Regions from separate parts of the Enterovibrio makurazakiensis genome, predicted to be linked through region 3. Evidence: predicted binding sites of a transcription regulator. Region 3 holds the regulator's gene; each other region holds the start of a gene.
What was found. Region 3 encodes CRP, which controls carbon source genes, mostly activating them, when cyclic AMP is high. Its sites were predicted from a motif close to TGTGANNNNNNTCACA; they were not measured.
Positions count from the first base shown of each region.

Region 1: a site for CRP is predicted at 3,882-3,897, ahead of recB (exodeoxyribonuclease V subunit beta). Genes of this name have one in related genera too.
Region 2: a site for CRP is predicted at 1,575-1,590, ahead of pyrG (CTP synthase). Genes of this name have one in related genera too.

Region 1 covers NZ_JAKJSE010000030.1:71,070-77,299, reverse strand. The annotation lists gene recC (exodeoxyribonuclease V subunit gamma) at 1-2,104, shown strand, start outside; gene L4D06_RS21035 (methyl-accepting chemotaxis protein) at 2,159-3,772, opposite strand; gene recB (exodeoxyribonuclease V subunit beta) at 4,032-6,230, shown strand, end outside.
Region 2 covers NZ_JAKJSE010000006.1:255,666-261,895, reverse strand. The annotation lists gene pyrG (CTP synthase) at 1-1,491, opposite strand, end outside; gene mazG (nucleoside triphosphate pyrophosphohydrolase) at 1,631-2,449, opposite strand; gene relA (GTP diphosphokinase) at 2,574-4,787, opposite strand; gene rlmD (23S rRNA (uracil(1939)-C(5))-methyltransferase RlmD) at 4,904-6,223, opposite strand.
Region 3 covers NZ_JAKJSE010000019.1:104,244-110,473, forward strand. The annotation lists gene astD (succinylglutamate-semialdehyde dehydrogenase) at 1-997, shown strand, start outside; gene L4D06_RS15300 (DUF1338 domain-containing protein) at 1,039-1,833, shown strand; gene L4D06_RS15305 (hypothetical protein) at 1,951-2,148, opposite strand; gene crp (cAMP-activated global transcriptional regulator CRP) at 2,330-2,962, opposite strand; gene L4D06_RS15315 (OsmC family protein) at 3,199-3,606, shown strand; gene L4D06_RS15320 (phosphoribulokinase) at 3,787-4,656, opposite strand; gene L4D06_RS15325 (YheU family protein) at 4,726-4,944, opposite strand; gene L4D06_RS15330 (DUF3187 family protein) at 4,953-5,960, opposite strand; gene L4D06_RS15335 (hydrolase) at 5,991-6,230, opposite strand, start outside.

The DNA of each region.
Region 1 (6,230 bases), on a different contig from region 3:
TCCTTTCTCTATCTCTGACCGCAGTGCCGATCAGGAAAGCCCAATTCTTACCACATTTTTGCGATTGCTGAGTTTGCCTGATAGTCGGTGCAGCGCTGCAGACTTGTTGGAAATCCTTGAAGTGCCTTCTGTCCTTCGCCGCTTTGGTTTTGATAACCGTCAATTTGAAAAAGTGAAGTTTTGGGTAGAAGAAGCGGGCATTCGCTGGGGGCTTGATGACGATACTGCCACTCATTTTTCGCTTCCCCACCAGCATCAAAATACGTGGCAATTTGGTTTGAATCGGATGCTGCTTGGCTATGCCATGCCAAGTGATCGCGGCTTGTATAATGATGTGCTTGCCTATGATGAGGTTCAGGGATTAGAAGCCGATGTCGCGGGTAAGTTGGGCGAATTCTTCCGTGTTCTTAATGGTGCACAAGCTGCGCTGAGTCAGGCTCAAATTGGGCAAGACTGGGTCGCTACATTGACCGCATTGTTTGATGATATGTTTGCACTGGACACCGACGAAGAGCTTGCAGGAAAGCTGATACGTGATCAGCTCGATAATTGGCTAACTCAACTCGATGATGCGAGTTTTATTCAACCGCTTTCTTTGGCCATTGTTCGTGATTATTTGAAAGAAAAATTGGGTGGAGAGCGTGTTAGTCAGCGTTTTCTTGCCGGTCAGGTGAACTTCTGTACCTTGATGCCAATGCGTTCTATCCCATTTAATGTGGTTTGCCTTCTAGGCATGAATGATGGCGATTACCCAAGGACGATTGCGCCTGTCGGGTTTGATTTAATGGCGGGGCGAACGCGACCTGGCGACCGATCTCGACGTGATGATGACCGCTACCTGTTCCTTGAAGCACTTCAGTCGGCGCAGCAGCGTTTATACATCAGCTATGTTGGACGTTCAGTGCAAGATAACTCCGTAAAAGTACCGTCGGTGTTGATCACTGAACTACTTGATTACTGTCGACAGGGTTATTGTTTACAGAGTGACAATGCGTTGCCTGAACATGCGTCGGGCGAAAACCTCATTGAGCATTTGGTTCATCACAACCCTTTGGTTCCGTTCAGTCGCCTCGCGTTTGAAGGGGACAGACAAAGCTATGCGTCAGAGTGGCTCCCCGCTGCAAAAGGTGAAGGTGAGCTTGCTGCCCCTTTCTTGGGGACCGAAGAGTTGGTTGCTGAGAGTGAAGATGATGCCCGCATTGTTGAATTAGCCGAACTCCAGCGTTTTTGGCGTTTGCCCGTGCAGTACTTCTTCAATCGTCGATTGAAAGTCTTTTTCGAAGCGCCTGACGGTGCAATGGAAGATGCCGAGCCGTTTTCATTGGATAACCTCGAGCGTTATAAATTGCGCGATGCTCTGCTGTCTCACATCATTGAATACGGCAACAGTGAGCAATCACTAACAGACTTCTATCAACATCAAAAAGCCAGCGGGACGCTTCCATTGAGTCACTTTGGTGAGCTGACGTTAGAAAGTGAACAAGCCAGCATCCTTGGGTTATACGACAGATTAAAACCGCATTTTTCAGAACGTCGTCAACCACTCGAAATAAACCTGTCGATTCCAACTTCTCGCGGTACGGTATTATTACAAGGTTGGCTTGATGAGCGTTATCGCGCTGGACGAGTGCTGTTTCGAAGCGGGAAAATCCGTGCGCGAGACAGACTGGCTGCGTGGATCGATCATCTGTGCCAATGTGCTGCGGGTGATAAAAGCGAAACGCATTTTATAGGGGTTGATGAAGACGTCGTATTAACGCCCATTGATGCCAATGAAGCTTTGAGCTATTTGAGCTTTTACCTTGAACAGTATTACTTAGGCACTGAGCGGCCTCTTCCTTATTTGCCGAATACCGCACTTGCAGGACTATTGGCGAGTATGGATAAAGCTGGCAATTGGTCTGATGATGAGGTGACGTGGGAAAAAGCCAAAATCAAGATGTGTGCAGCGTTTGATAGTGGTTACATGACAACAGGTGAAGGCGAGAATACCTACGTGATGCGAGTGTGGCCACAAGCGGATGAGCAGTTGCTGAGCGATGTTCTCTCATGGGGGCAACAAGTACTCCTTCCCGCTATAAGAGCCGAAAAGAAAGAAGACTGATAATTTCTCATCAGTCTTCTCTTTTGCCTTGTGCGGTTAACTGCGCAAGGCTTTTTAAGCAGTAATATTGAACTTAGATAGTTGGCTGCGGCCTGTATCACTTAGTGATTTTACTTTGTCGCTGAGTGCGAGGGTTTCTTCACTGGCATCGCGGTTGTTGTGTGAAATGTCGCTAACGTTCACAACGCTACGAGCGACTTCCGAAGATGCACTTGCTTGTTGAGATGTTGATGTCGCGACGGCCGTGTTTAGCTGCTCCAAATCATTAATTAAGTCTGCCAATGAGGTCAGTTGTGTTTTTGCTTGGCGAGCATGATCAAGGCTTTGGGCTGTTTTGTCTGTGCCGCTACTCATGATTTTCGCTGCTATCTGAGCGCGCTCTTGTAGCTTCTCAATGATGGCATTGATTTGAGTGGTGGACTCTTTGGTTGAGTGTGCGAGCTTTCTGACTTCATCCGCCACTACAGCAAATCCACGACCTGCACTGCCCGCGCGGGCAGCTTCAATGGCGGCATTCAATGCCAGTAAATTGGTTTGCTCTGAAATGTCATTGATCACAGTAACAACATCACTGATTTGGTCGCTAGATGCAGCAAGTTCGCGAATGTTTCGCTCTGCATCAATCACATCGCGGTTAACTTCTTCAAACTTGTTAAGAGAGACAGACAGTGCATTCTCGGCTTCGCCTACCAGAACGCGTGAGTGACGCGTGCTATTTTGCGCCGTCAGCGTGCTGGCCTCGACTTCTTTGATAGCCGATGACATCTCTTCCATCGCACTTGCAACCAAGTCTAATTCTTGGCTTTGAGTTCGAATGCCGTCCGTTGAACGGTTAGCCAAATTTGCCATGGTATTGCTATCGCTATCGAGCTGGTGGAGTGTGGTGTCCACGTTAGCCAATAAGGTCTGCAGTTGCTGGCAAGCATCGTTGAGGTTACGTGCCATTTCGCCGAGTTCGTCTTCGCTGTTGACGTCGGCTCTCGCGGTGAGATCACCTTCCGCTACGGCGCTTAAGGCTCGCTGGATTTCACGAATGGATGTCACCAGCATGCGTGATAGCGCAGTCGCCAATATGATGAGTATTAAAGTGAACGAAGCCGCCACCAGTGCCGATTTTCCTGCTTCTTGCCAAACCAAAGCTTCAAGATCGTCGATATAAATGCCAGTACCGATCAGAAGCCCCCAAGGTGCGTGGCGTTTTATGGCACTGACTTTTTCAATCGCTGTATTGCCGCCTGGTTTTGCAAACCAGTAACTACTAAATCCGCCATCTGACGGCTGTGCAGCCTGTCGCATGTTACGAAGTACTGCGCTGCCGTTACTGTCGCGGAATGTGTTGAAATCGCGCCCAATCCAGCTTTTTGAACCAGCAAGCATTGAGCCTTTTTCGTCGACGACAAAGTAGTAGCCATCGGATCCAAAACGTAAGGGCTGCAATGCTGCCATCGCACTTTTTAGCCCTTCTTTCGACGCATCTTCTTGATAGTGCTTGTCGACGATTTGCCAAGCAATATCAATGGTCTGCATCAAGTTTCCTTTTCTCTCTTGGAGAAGGTCATGGTGCAAATTTCGCACTTGAAAAGCGGTAAGTAGAATAATGCTAATCACTGAAATTCCGACAATAAGCAGCAACTTATTTCTAAATGTAAGGTTTGTAACAAACTTCATACTAAAAAAGGCTCAGTTTATGTGTGTGATATAACAAATATGAAACATTAAGGGTGGCCTAATTTGAGTGGTGTATCAATAGATGCGCTTGGGATGAGAGTGGTTATATTGTGAGTTGTATCGCATACATTTTTTTCTGCGCGTAGTATGCCTAAATTTTAAAACCTTGATGTCAGTAAAGTCTGCATTGTCATTTCACTTACAATCACGCTCATACTTGATAAAATCTGATTATTCCTCTCACTTGAGTCGACATTTCATGCCAACCCAACCTCTTCATCCCATGTCATTTCCGCTTTTTGGTCATCGATTAATCGAAGCCTCTGCGGGTACAGGGAAAACGTTCACCATTGCTGGCTTATACCTTCGTTTGTTGCTAGGGCATGGCACGGATACGTCGGCACATGAAACCCCCTTAACGGTTGATAAAATTCTGGTGGTTACCTTTACGGAAGCGGCTACGCAAGAGTTGCGCGACCGTATCCGAGCACGTATCCATGATGCACGCCTTGCATTTAGCCGTGGTGAGAGTCATGACCCAGTGATAGCGCCATTACTTGAAGAGGTTCCGGATCATAAACATGCCGAGCAATTACTGTTGCAGGCAGAGCGTCAAATGGATGAAGCCGCGATATATACCATTCATGGTTTTTGTCAGCGTATGTTGACGCAGAATGCGTTTGAGTCCGGCAGTTTGTTTAGCAATGAATTTATTACCGATGAATCAACGCTGCGAGAGCGCGCTGTTTCAGATTTCTGGCGACGTCAGTTCTATCCGTTACCTAAGTCATTAGCAGGTGTTGTGCGCAGTTATTGGGGAGCACCGCTCGCGTTGTTACACGATATTAGTGTGTACTTGTCTGGGCCTCTGGTCAGTATTCAAGCCCCAGATATGCCGGACGATCTCGCTGAATTGCACAAAGACAACCTTGCCCGTATCGAGAACGTTAAAGCGGAATGGCGAGAAGCCAGCGCAGATCTGGAAGCGCTAATTTCAGGCTCAGGCGTGGACAAACGCAGCTATAGCAAGCGCTCCTTACCGAATTGGCTCGGTGAAGTTGGCGCATGGGCTCAGGTGAAAACGCAGGACTATGATCTTCCGGATAATTTGTCTCGCTTCTCTGCATCCATGCTGAGTGAAAAAACCAAAAAAGGGACAGTACCGACCCACACGGTGTTTGAGGCGATTGATGTATTGCTAGCGTCTCCTCCAACACTGAAAGATGCCTTAACGGCGCATGCGATTCGTGAAGTGCGTTTATTGCTGGCGAAAGAGAAAAGACGTTTTGGTTGGCTATCGTTTGACGACTTGTTATCACAATTGTCAGAGGCGTTAGTTCAAGACAGCGAAGGGGTCTTGGCGGAACGGATTCGTACTTTGTTTCCTGTTGCTATGATTGATGAATTTCAAGATACCGACCCTCAGCAATATCAAATTTTCAGTGATATTTATGCTGATGCGCCTCAATGTGGCCTGTTTATGATCGGCGACCCAAAGCAGGCAATTTACGCGTTTCGCGGTGCAGATATATTTACCTACATTCATGCGCGTCGACAAATCGCTGATCACTACAATCTGGGCACTAACTGGCGTTCAACTGCCAACATGGTCGCAGCTGTGAATCGTGTTTTTGCTCATGCGAATGCCCCATTCATTTATGACAATGACATTCCGTTTATCGCGGTTGACCATGCTCCGGGTGCGGACCAGAAACATTGGCACTTGGATGATTCGCCACAAGCAGCGCTGACGTTTTGGTTACCAGAAGCTCGTGACTTAGTGAGTAAGAATGATTACGAAGCCACGATGGCTTTGGCCACGGCAACCAGCATTCGCGAAATTCTGAGTGCGGGTGATGAAGATCGTGCGCATTTTTGCAAAGGTGAAAACAGAAAAGCGGTTCAGGCCAGTGACATCGCCGTGTTGGTGAGAACGGGTAGTGAAGCGGCGAAAGTCAAACAAGCCTTGGCAAGACAAGGTATTGCGTCGGTCTATTTGTCCAATCGCAGTAGCGTGTTTTCAAGCGCCCTAGCTGCCGATTTACAACGGCTATTGGCGGCGGTGCTGTCGCCTGATAATGAACGAGCACTTCGAGCAGCGCTGGCGAGTGGATTGTTTGCGCTGACAGCGACAGAACTTGATTCACTTAACCATGATGAAAAAGCATGGGAGAGAGCGGTGATTGAGTTTTCTACCTATCAGTCAGTGTGGTTTTCTCGTGGCATATTGCCCATGTTACGTCAGATGATGCAGCGACGCGGCATTGCAGAGCGATTGTTACTGGAAGAAGAGGGTGAGCGCTCACTGACTGATTTGCTTCACCTTGGTGAATTGTTACAACAGGCCAGTCAAACCCTTGATAGTCATCACGCAGTGATCCGCTGGCTTGCTGATCACATCGACACGCCAAACGGCAACAGTGAAGAGCAGCAAGTGCGCTTGGAATCTGAACGTGAC
Region 2 (6,230 bases), on a different contig from region 3:
CAGCTTCTTGTCCGCTGACAAGCCCGATACCACAAGGCCGGCTTCTTCAATTTGCGGACGAAGCACATTGTTGACTTCATAGCGGTGACGGTGACGCTCGTGAATAGACGCATTACCGTATAGCTCACGCGCTTTGGTGCCGTCTTTTAGGTGACACAGCTGTGCGCCAAGGCGCATGGTGCCGCCCAAGTCGGATTTCTCAGTACGCGCTTCAACCTTACCTTCGCCGTCGACCCACTCAGTGATCAGGCCAACAACTGGGAATTTGCTTTCTTTATTGAACTCCGTAGAGTTCGCGCCTTCCATGCCCACAACGTTACGTGCGTATTCAATCAACGCAACTTGCATGCCTAGGCAGATACCCAAGTAAGGAATTTTGTTTTCACGCGCAAACTTCGCTGCCAGAATTTTGCCTTCTACGCCGCGATCACCGAAGCCACCTGGAACTAGAATTGCGTCTAGGCCATGCAGTGCTTCTTCACCTTTGGTTTCTACGTCTTGAGAGTCAACATACTTGATGTTCACGGTCAGGCGATTCTTAAGGCCAGCGTGCTTCAGTGCTTCGTTGACAGACTTATAGGCGTCTGGCAGTTCGATGTACTTACCAACCATACCGATAGTCACTTCACCGGTCGGGTTCGCTTCTTCAAAAATAACTTGTTCCCACTCAGACAAGTCTGCTTGTGGCGCCGTGATACCAAAACGCTGACAAACCAAGTCATCCAAGCCTTGTGAACGGATCAGTGAAGGGATTTTGTAGATAGAATCCACATCCTTCATTGAGATAACGGCTTTTTCTTGCACGTTACAGAACAAGGCAATTTTAGAACGCTCGTTTGCAGGAATAACACGGTCGCTACGGCAAACCAGAATGTCTGGCTGAATACCGATAGACAGCAGTTCTTTCACTGAGTGTTGAGTAGGTTTGGTTTTCACTTCACCTGCAGCTGCAAGGTAAGGAACCAAAGTCAGGTGCATGAACATGGTGCGCTCGCGACCAAGTTCAACCGCCAACTGACGGATAGCTTCTAGGAATGGCAATGACTCGATATCACCAACAGTACCGCCGATTTCAACGATAGCCACATCGTGACCTTCGCCACCAGCAAGCACACGCTCTTTAATCGAGTTAGTGATATGTGGGATAACCTGAATGGTTGCACCCAAGTAGTCGCCGCGGCGTTCTTTGCGCAGTACATCGGCGTATACACGGCCAGACGTAAAGTTGTTGCGCTTAGTCATCTTGGTACGGATGAAACGCTCGTAGTGACCCAAGTCTAGGTCGGTTTCTGCACCGTCTTCCGTAACGAATACTTCACCGTGCTGGGTTGGGCTCATCGTGCCCGGATCCAAGTTGATGTAAGGGTCGAGCTTCATCATGGTCACATTAAGACCACGTGCTTCTAAAATCGCTGCTAATGACGCTGCAGCAATACCCTTACCGAGGGAGGAAACCACCCCGCCAGTTACAAAAATGTAATTCGTTGTCATGCTAAACCTGAGAGTTGGATTTAGGGGAAATATTGGAAATCTGGACGGGACGACATGTTACCAGAGCCCGAAACTTCCCACAACGTGAAAACTATCACACGACCAAACGTTTTTTTTTGTCGTAAATCAATGGAGTGATTTACATTGCTTTGTTGCCTTCGTCACGTTTCACTTGCTGCCAGAGATTTTCGAGCTCATCTGTCTGACTTTCCTGCAAGTTTTTACCATTTTCGCGTAATTTCATTTCAATTTGACGAAAACGTTTTTCGAATTTTAAATTAGCTTTTCTTAATGCACTTTCGGGATTTGTCCCAACATGGCGGGCTAAATTCACTACGGCAAACAACAAGTCGCCTACTTCTTCATCAATACGTGCTTGATTGACGTCCACCATCAAGGCTTCTTCCATCACTTCTTCAAGCTCTTCTTGGACTTTTTCAGCCACCGGACCGATCGCATCCCAATCAAACCCGACGCTAGCGCAACGTTTCTGAATTTTTGTCGCTCGGCCTAATGCAGGTAATGCGCTAGGTACGTCATCCAATAAACTCACCGCCACATCTGGCGCTGCTTTTTTGGCACGTTCTTGTGCCTTAATGCCTTCCCAATCAGCTTCTTGAAGTGGGTTGCCGTCCGCATCTTTCTCACCAAACACATGAGGATGACGACGAACCAATTTGTCACAGATAGCCCCGACCACATCGTCGAAATCAAAGTCGCCCTGCTCTTTACCGAGTTGACTATAGAACACGATCTGAAACAGGAGATCGCCCAGTTCATCGCGTACATCCGCCCAATCTTGGCGCTCAATCGCATCCACGGTTTCGAAAGTTTCTTCGATGGTGTAAGGAATTATGGAATCAAACGTCTGCTTTTTATCCCACGGACAGCCATTATTCGGGTCTCGTAGGGTCGCCATAATTTCGAGTAATTCTTGCATTCGCGACATTTTTTTCATGTCTATTTACCCACTGTCAGTGTGTTAAAACGTGTTCAATAATAAAAAGGGAAAGCCTAAGCTCTCCCTTTTTTATACCGAATATTTTTTACCCAAATCAACCTGAAGATGCGCGATTTCTCACTCAGTGAAGTCGTTTTGCTTCGTGAACATCTCGCACCTGCTCAAGGCGAGAGATCACTCGACTCAGCACTTCTAAATCACTCAGTTCCAGATCAAAGTCCATGATCGACATGTTTTGCTTATAGTCGACTCGGCTTTGCATGCCTGCTACTTTCACTTTGTCATTAGTCAGTACGTTGGTCAGGTCTTTGATCAACCCATTGCGCTCTGACGCCAACACGCGAACCGTGATCTGGTAGTTACCTACAAAACCCCCGCCCCACACCGTATCGATAATACGCTCAGGCGCATGATGGCGAAGCTCTGATAATTGATCACAGTCTGAACGGTGAACCGATATACCACGCCCTTGCGTCACATAACCTTCGATGGCATCCCCTGGGATCGGCTGACAGCAACGTGCAAGGTGGGTCATCAGGTTATCAACCCCTTCAACCACCACGGCATCTCTGCGCGGTTTTTTCGGCGCTGACGAGGTTTCGGCTTGTTCGAGCTTTTCGCGAAGCTGTTGGTCTTCTTGTGCCTTGGTGGGTTTATTCACCAAGGAGTTGATATAATTCACCACTTGGTTGATGCGCAAGTCGCCACTGCCAACACCGGCATACACTTCTTCCAAGCTGTTCATGTTGAAGCGTTTCATGGCCAGCGAGGCATCTTTGCTAACCGCACCAATTTTCGCCAGTTCGGTATCGAGGATCTCTTTGCCCGCAATCATGTTCTTTTCACGTGATTGCTTGCGGAACCATGCATTGATTTTAGCGCGAGCACGGCCAGAATTGACGAAGCCCAAACTTGGATTTAGCCAGTCACGCGAAGGGTTCGGCTCTTTCTGAGTGATGATTTCAACTTGATCGCCCATTTGCAGGTGGTACGTGAACGGCACAATGCGCCCTTCCACTTTGGTACCAATACAACGGTGACCCACTTCAGAGTGGATGTGGTAAGCAAAATCTAGCGGCGTAGCACCGATAGGCAAATCGACCACATCACCTTTTGGTGTAAAGGCATAAACACGATCATCAAAGACTTGGCTACGAAGTTCATCGAGCATTTCACCCGAATCAGACATCTCTTCTTGCCATGCCAACAGTTTGCGCAGCCAGGTGATTTTCTCATCGTAGCCACTGCGACCGCCCGCTGATGCACCTTCTTTGTATTTCCAGTGCGCCGCTACGCCGAGTTCGGCATCATCATGCATTTGCTTGGTGCGGATTTGGATTTCAACGGTTTTCCCTTCAGGACCTAGCACTACGGTGTGAATAGACTGATAGCCGTTAGGTTTCGGGTTGGCGACGTAGTCGTCAAATTCTTTAGGGAGGTGGCGATATTTGGTGTGCACCACACCTAATGCGGCGTAGCAGTCTTGCAATTGGTCAGCAATGATTCGGACAGCACGCACATCGAAAAGCTCATCGAAGTCGAGGCTCTTCTTCTGCATTTTCCGCCAGATGCTGTAGATGTGCTTTGGACGACCGTACACCTGAGCATTGATGTTGGACGCACCCATGGCCTGCTGCAAGTCTGTCACGAAGGTATCAATGTAGTCTTCGCGATCAATACGGCGTTCCGCCAGTTGCTTAGCAATTTGCTTGTAGGTGCCCGAATGCTGATAGCGGAAAGTGTAGTCTTCAATTTCCCATTTCAGTTGGCCTATACCCAAGCGGTTGGCCAACGGTGCGTAGATATTCGCACACTCTTTGGCAACAGCTTGACGAACATCGTCTGGTTCGTTTTTCACTTCACGCAGATAACTAATGCGCTCCGCCAGTTTGATCACGACACAACGAAAGTCATCAACCATCGAGAGCAACATACGGCGCACGTTATCCACCTGCGCTGCGGTGGCTTCTTCATTGTTGGAGTTCAAATGACGAATAGACGCCATCTCTTGCACCCCATCAACCAATTTGGTGATGTTGCTGCCGTAGCGTTCTTTCAAGGCCTCTGGCGTGAGTAGGCCATCTTCCACCACAGGGAAGAGCAACGCGGCAATCAAGGTTTCCTTGTCCATGCTAAGAGTGACAAGGATTTCAATCATTTCTCGACCAAACCACAATGATTGAGCGAGGGTCTGCTCGTCACCCAGTGTTTGGCAATCATAATAGGCGTTTATCAGCGCCTGCGAGACATCCGCATCTTGCGCTAGACCATCGACCCAGCGTTCAAGCAAAAATTCTGTGTTGTCATTTAGGTGCGCGCCACGAATTGCGACCATTTCACTATCCTGTTTGTTCTAATCCATATACACAAACCACCTCAACTTGCCTGTTCAACGCACAAGGAAGTAGCTTGTGTATAAACCAGCAACCCTCATGGTTGCCGGTGTGTCACTTATGCCTTTTTGATGAACAGCGCCATCGACTCTAAGTGCCCTGTGTGCGGGAACATGTCCAACATGCCCAACTTAGCCAATTTGTATCCTTTATCGAGCAGTATTTGGCTGTCTCTTGCGAGTGTTGCAGGGTTACAAGACACATACACAATACGCTCAGCACGTGATTGTGCCACATAAGGCATAACCCCTAAAGCGCCAGCACGTGCTGGGTCGAGCAAAATTTTGCTATAACGCTGCTTGCCCCACTCAGTCTTGCCCGCATCGAGTTCAAGGTTTGCATGATAGAAGGCCACATTGTCCAGCTTATTGCGTACCGCGTTGTCGGTCGCACGTTGAACCATGTCCTCAACACCTTCAACGCCCACCACAGATGCCGCCTTGCTAGCCATTGGCAAACTGAAGTTGCCAAGTCCACAGAATAAGTCGAGCACTTTGTCATTACTATCAAGTGCAAGCCAATCAAGAGCCTGGGCAATCATTTTCAGGTTGATGTCGGCATTAACCTGAATGAAATCCTGCGGTTCAAACTCAAGAGAAAACGTATCTAGCGAATAATACGGCGCACTACCACAAAGACGCTGCGCCTCCGCATCTCCTTGCTGAAGATACAAAATCAGCGCCTTGTCATCAGCAAACTGTTTGAGAGTCACAATGTCGTCATCATGCAATGGCTTAATCGCACGCACTAACAGCACGCGCCCTGCATCAGATTCCACCAGCTCAATATGACCAATAATACGGCGACCGCGCAATGCATCCAGCAGTGAGTAAACCTCTGGAAGCAGTGCATCAAGTGCTTTGGCTAACACTGGGCAATGCGTCACTGTCACAATGTCTTTCGAGCTTCGCTGACGAAAGCCCATTTCCAATTCACCCGTTTTAGCGATTTTCACGCTCAATCGCGCACGTCGGCGATATCCTTCACCAACAGAGCACACTGGTGCATCTTGGGTGAGTTCAGCATCTGCAAACTTTCTCATCAGCTGTGAAAGTGAGGTTTGCTTGGCTTTGATCTGCTCATCATGTCCAAGGTGCTGCAAGTTACATCCACCGCACACCCCATAATGGGCACAAAATGGTTCAACACGCTCTGCACTGGCAGTGGTCACTTTGATCAATTTGGCTCGAGCAAACTGACGTTTGTCTTCCGTCAATTGAGCTACAACGTCTTCACCCGCTAATGCACCCGCAATAAACACCGGCTTTTTACCGTCAAAGGCCACACCATCGCCTTGATGGTCAAGACGCTCAACGGTGAATGCCTTGTGTTTGGTGTCGATACTTTTCTTCTTCTGGGGCTGAAAAAAACGCGCCATGTTGATT
Region 3 (6,230 bases):
TATTGTCCCTGCGCTGTTAGCGGGTAACACCGTCGTCTTTAAACCGTCTGATCTGACACCTAAAACCGCCGAAGAAACCATGAAGCTGTGGATTGACGCAGGCTTACCAGCAGGTGTGATCAATATGGTACAGGGTGGTCGTGAAACCGGTGAAGCTTTGGCGCAATCAAAAGGCATTGATGGCTTACTCTTTACCGGAAGCGCGAATACTGGCCATATTCTTCACCGTCAATTTGCAGGTGAGCCCGGTAAGATGCTGGCATTAGAAATGGGCGGCAATAACCCAATGGTGATTTCCGAGCATTATGGCGAACTGGATGCGACGGCATACACCATTATTCAATCGGCTTTTATCAGTGCAGGACAGCGCTGTACATGTGCACGTCGCCTGTATGTGCCCACCGGAGAACGAGGAGACGCGCTGTTGTTGCGCCTTGTTGAGATGACCAAGAACATCAAAGTTGGCGGTCAGTTTGACGAGCCTGCATCTTTCATGGGCGCACAAATCTCTGTACGCGCCGCTGAGGGCATTCTTGCGGCGCAGGCTAACCTAGAGTCACTTGGCGGTGTGCCGCTGCTGAAGGCGGAACTACTGCATGATGCCGTGGTATCGCCAGGCATCATAGAAGCCACGGCGATTGCACAATTGCCTGATGAAGAATACTTCGGCCCACTGCTTCAAGTGGTGCGTTATGAATCGCTTGAGCAAGCCGTCATGTTGGCCAATGACACGCGTTACGGACTGTCTGCGGGACTCATCTCTACCGACGATAGCGAATGGGAATATTTCTTAGATCATATTCGCGCCGGTATCGTAAATCGAAACCGCCAATTGACGGGTGCCAGTGGCGATGCACCATTTGGCGGGCCAGGCGCTTCAGGAAATTTACGTCCGAGTGCTTACTATGCAGCGGATTACTGTGCGTATCCGATGGCATCAATGGAAGGCGATGATGTTTCTATGCCCGCACAACTGAGCCCAGGACTGTCGCTGTAGCGACGAAGGTCAAACAAGAACACGCAATGTAGGAGGATGTGATGGAACGCGTACAGGCTTTATTTGATGGACTGTGGAAAGACTACACGCAACGGTTGTGCCCGTCGGCAGCGAAAGTACATGGGTTGTTGGAGGAAGGAACACCTCTTCTCAACGATCATATCGCGCTACGCACGTTTGCGCTTCCCAAGGTAGGACTTGATCGCTTGGCTGCGCCGTTTATCGCTATCGGTTATGTCCCTAAAGGGGAGTACCATTTTAAGGCTAAAAAGCTGTTCGCGCGCCATTTTGAACATCCTAATCCTGAGGCCCCTAAGGTGTTTATTAGTGAGCTCTTGGTTGGGCAGTGCTCTTTCGAATTGCAACAAGCCGTTCGAGCCTTGGTCGAACAAGTCGATGACGCAGCACTTAACGATCCTGCGTTTTTGTACGGTGGACGCCTATGGGATATTGATACGGCAACCTATGAATTACTTTCTGGTGAAAGCGAGTATGCAGGTTGGTTATCCGCACATGGCTTTGGTGCCAACCATTTTACGGTAAGTGTGAACCAGTTGAGTTCACTCGACGAAGTGGCGGATGTCAACCAAGTGCTGCGTCAGTCAGGCTTTGCTATTAATGAATCTGGTGGTGAAGTAAAAGGCGACTCTGAAGTGCGCTTGGAGCAATCAGCCACCATGGCTGACAAGGTGACAGTGAAATTTAGTGATGGTGAGAGGCAGGTTTCAGGAGGGTTTTATGAATTCGCGAAGCGTTATCCTTTGCCTGATGGTTCTCTGTATCAAGGTTTTGTCGAGGCGTCTGCCGATAAAATTTTTGAAAGCACTGACCAATAGGTCATCACCATTGCTAGGTGGCGAGAGTGCACTGAGTCACGGTCACTAGATTCTTAGCGACTGTCACTATCGCTGCTTAAAAATGACGTAACAAGACCGAGCTTCAATACCCAGCTTCTATGGATGATCGGTTGAATGGGATGGCCATTCCGTATGAGTGGGCGGCGTAGAGCGTTGCTCATCATCACCAAGCATGCGTTGTAGTTGGTAGTGAGACATTCCAGTAAAACCTGTCAATTCAGTGCTTGCTTGCCCCCACGGTCCGATGGTTGATGGGGGAGGGTTGCTTCCAAACGCATGACGTTCCATGTCCATATCGGGACTCCAGCTTGTCCATGTTGTGCACGTATATTCATACACACCTTGCACTGAAACTTAGCACCAAATTGGGAACTCTGTGATGAAATTCGTGTGACAGCTATCACGCAGAAACAAAAAACACGCGGAAACAAAAAAGCCACCTAAAGAGGTGGCTTTCACTTCAAAGCAAAACGGTTTAGCGAGTGCCGTATACCACGATAGTTTTACCGTGTGCAGAAATTAGGTTCTGCTCTTCAAGCATTTTCAGAATACGACCAACGGTTTCACGTGAACAACCCACGATTTGACCGATTTCCTGACGGGTAATCTTAATTTGCATACCGTCTGGGTGAGTCATTGCATCTGGTTGTTTCGCCAAGTTCAGCAATGTTTGCGCGATACGACCTGTCACATCTAGGAATGCCAAGTCACCTACTTTCTGGCTAGTCACTTGTAGGCGACGAGCCATTTGAGAAGAAAGGCGCATTAGAATGTCTGGATTCACTTGAATCAGCTGACGGAACTTCTTGAATGAGATTTCAGCGACTTCGCATGGAGATTTAGCGCGAACCCAAGCTGTACGCTCCTGATCTTCCTCGAATAGGCCCAGTTCGCCAATGAAGTCGCCCTGGTTGAGGTAAGAAAGGATCATCTCTTTGCCTTCTTCATCCTTGATCAGTACAGCCACAGAACCTTTCACGATGTAGTACAGCGTTTCTGCTTTCTCACCAGCATGGATCAGCGTACTTTTAGAAGGGTACTTATGAATGTGGCAGTGTGAAAGGAACCACTCTAGTGTTGGGTCTGTTTGAGGTTTTCCTGGAACCATATCTCTCATTTCCTCTGCAGTTGTTGCCTGATGAGTCTTCCTTAGCCCACCGTCCTGCGGCACAAGTCCGTCGGATAGCATAAAGTGTCAACCGTCAGGCTACAAGCTCTCTGTTTGAGTCATTGAGTTTATCCTTTTTCCAGCACGATTTCTTGATTTTGATATGGACTTAGTGCCCTATTAAAGGCTAAAAACGTGGACAAGATCACGACACTGAAAGTAAATGGAGGAAAGAGATGCGAGCAAGCGTCAAGTGGTGCGGAAATAAGACTTTTCTAGGCCAATCAAATTCGGGTCATAGCGTTGTCATGGATGGTGATGGGGGTGAAAAAGCACCAAGCCCCATGGAAATGGTATTGATGGGAGCGGGAGGATGCAGCTCGGTTGACGTCGTCGCGGCCTTAGAATCGGCCAATCAAGCCATCTCACATTGTGAAGCTGTATTAACGGCTGAACGAAGAGAGCAAGCCCCTCGTTTGTTTACGGGCATACACTTTCACTTTGTCGTGACAGGGTCGGCATTGGAAGATTCACTAGTAGCCAGAGCGGTGAAAGACAGTTTAGAAAAATATTGCTCTGTGTGTTTGATGCTAGGTGCGGGCATGGAAATGACGCATTCCTATGAAGTGCGAGATATCGCCTAGCTGCACTGTTTGAATGTAGCGAAGAGACATAGGGCATTTGCATGTTTGTCGGTTGATAAAACAAAGATATGGAGGGCATTGCCCTTCATATCTCGTGCTTTAGGCGATGAGCTGGCAAGGTCTTAGGTTGTGCTGTTGCCAAGACTTTCAGACAGATAGCGTTCTTTCTTTCTTTCTGGCTTAGCTAATCTTGCCTGTTTCAATCAATTGTTGAATAAGAGGTTGAATAATCAATTCAACCGCAAAGCTCATTTTCCCACCGGGGACGACTAACGTATCGTGCCTCGACATGAAAGAGCCTTGAATCATGGCCAGTAAGTAGGGGAAGTCCACCTTTTTAATACCGCGGAAGCGGATAACGACAAAACTCTCATCAAGACTCGGTATGCCTTTGGCATTCAGCGGGTTTGAAGTATCCACGGTCGGGACGCGCTGAAAGTTAATGTGTGTCCGGCTGAACTGCGGTGTGATGTAGTTGAGATAATCATCCATGGAGCGCACGATCGAGTCCATGACGGCTTCACGCGAATGCCCGCGGTCACGCGTATCGCGCACGAATTTCTGAATCCACTCTAAATTCACAATGGGCACCATGCCTATGAGCAGGTCGACGTGCTGTGCGACGTTGATGTCACCGTCTACAATGCCACCATGAAGTCCTTCGTAAAACATCACGTCATTGTTTTCTGGCAAATCTTGCCATGCGGTAAAGGTGCCCGGCATTTGGTTGTAGGGAACCGCTTCATCAAAAGTATGTAGATACCGACGAAATTGCCCAGTGCCGTGTTTGCCGTATTCGTCGAAAAAAGATTCAAGCCTAGGGAAGTCATTGGCCTGCGGGCCAAAGTAACTGATATGGCGGCCTTGATCTCTTGCTTTACGGATTTCCACGTCCATTTCTGGACGGGTAAAACGGTGGAAACTGTCACCTTCGACCCACGCGGCACGAATGTCCATCATGTTGAAGATCTTCCGAAATGCATCAGATGTAGTGGTGGTTCCTGCGCCGGATGAACCGGTGACTGCAATAATAGGATGTTTTGCAGACATGACAAACCCTGTCAATTTTAAAAAGATGTCAAACAATTAACAGGGTGTTGCGATTGGGTCAAGTAGACGTTAGGCGGTGAGTGATCGCGCAGGTTTGATATCGACGGTTTCGTGCAACTCGGAATAGACCACCATTGCCTCTTTGTTTTTGAGCAGGATATAGACCTGTTCGACCTTTTCGTCGAAGCTCGCTTCTTGCTCGCCGTAGTCCGTGCCTTCACGTAGCACGAAGTGTTCAACTAAATTTCTAAGCGTTTCTTCTGGGATTTCTTGCCAAGGGATGATCATCGCGATACCTACAACATGAGACGGTGGCGGAATGTGGCAGTAAACACGATATCGGTACTGTTATCGTGATTAAACATATTTTCCAAGGCCACCAATTCTAGCGCACTGGCATCAAAAAGGTAGCGATAACCCAGAGCAAACTCATGAACGGGTGCGTTCAACTCCCCCAAACTCTCCGTGTCTGTTTTTGCCTGCGAGAGCAGGTATTCGCCAATGAATTCGTGATTTTTGCGCCATTGGTACTGGTAACTGATGCCGCCGCTCATGCTTGTCGATTTCACGCTTACGAAGTGCTGAGGCTTGTCTGGGCGATACACGATTGCCAAAGAGGCGGTGACGTGATGTTTGTTGCGTTGATAGCCGTAGTTTATTTGCAAAGCTTGCTCAAAAGAGGTGTTGGCAAACGTGCCATGACTCACTCGATTAAAAAACAGCGTTGCTCCCACACTGACGGCATGATGTGCCGAACGATAGACGGTGTGCTCCCCATAGAGATTGATGGCGCTGAGCAAGGGGTCACCGACAAAGTCTTCCCTTGGTGCAGAATTGTCATTCGGAAAGTCGATAAAAAAGCGGTCTTCGTCGACCTCAGTTCGCCCATTTTGGTCTATGCCGAACATGCTATGAAATTTCTCGGTCAGGCCATCCAAACGGTTATTGGCCGCATAGCGATATTGATACCAGACTCCTATTTTATTGGTATCACTCGGGGCATGTAAGAAGCCGACCATGAATTGATTGTGGTAGTAATCGAATTGATATTCTGGCGTGTTAGCCCAAACACTGGCAATAGCCGCTGAGGCGAACACATCGGTTTCACCATTTTTTAAGATTGTGGGGTCGTGCAGCAAGGGCGTCAAACCCGTGATTTGCAGAGGCGCTTGGCTTTGTACAATGAGCGGGCCTAGTCGGGAAGAATGAGCTTTCGTTAACTCATCTTTTGATTCGTCAGCGTAAGTGGGCTGCAGAGTGAAAGGCAGCGCAATTAAGGAGTAAGCAGTGCGAGATAATGTCATTGTTCACCTCTCTCGCCCTGCTTGGTTAAATTACTTTATGTGCAGGGCTAACCAACGAGGCACTTCTTTCTCAAGCCAAAACTCTGGCTTTTTGAGTGTGCCTGACACAAAACCAACATGACCACCGTACTGCGTTAAGTGGTAATCAATATTTTCGGGCAATGGGACTGTCGGTATCACTGCCTGTGTCATAAATGGGTCATCTTTAGCATGGATCACTTTTAGCGGTGTCGCAATGTCTTGCAGCACGGATAAACCGCTGCATCGTTG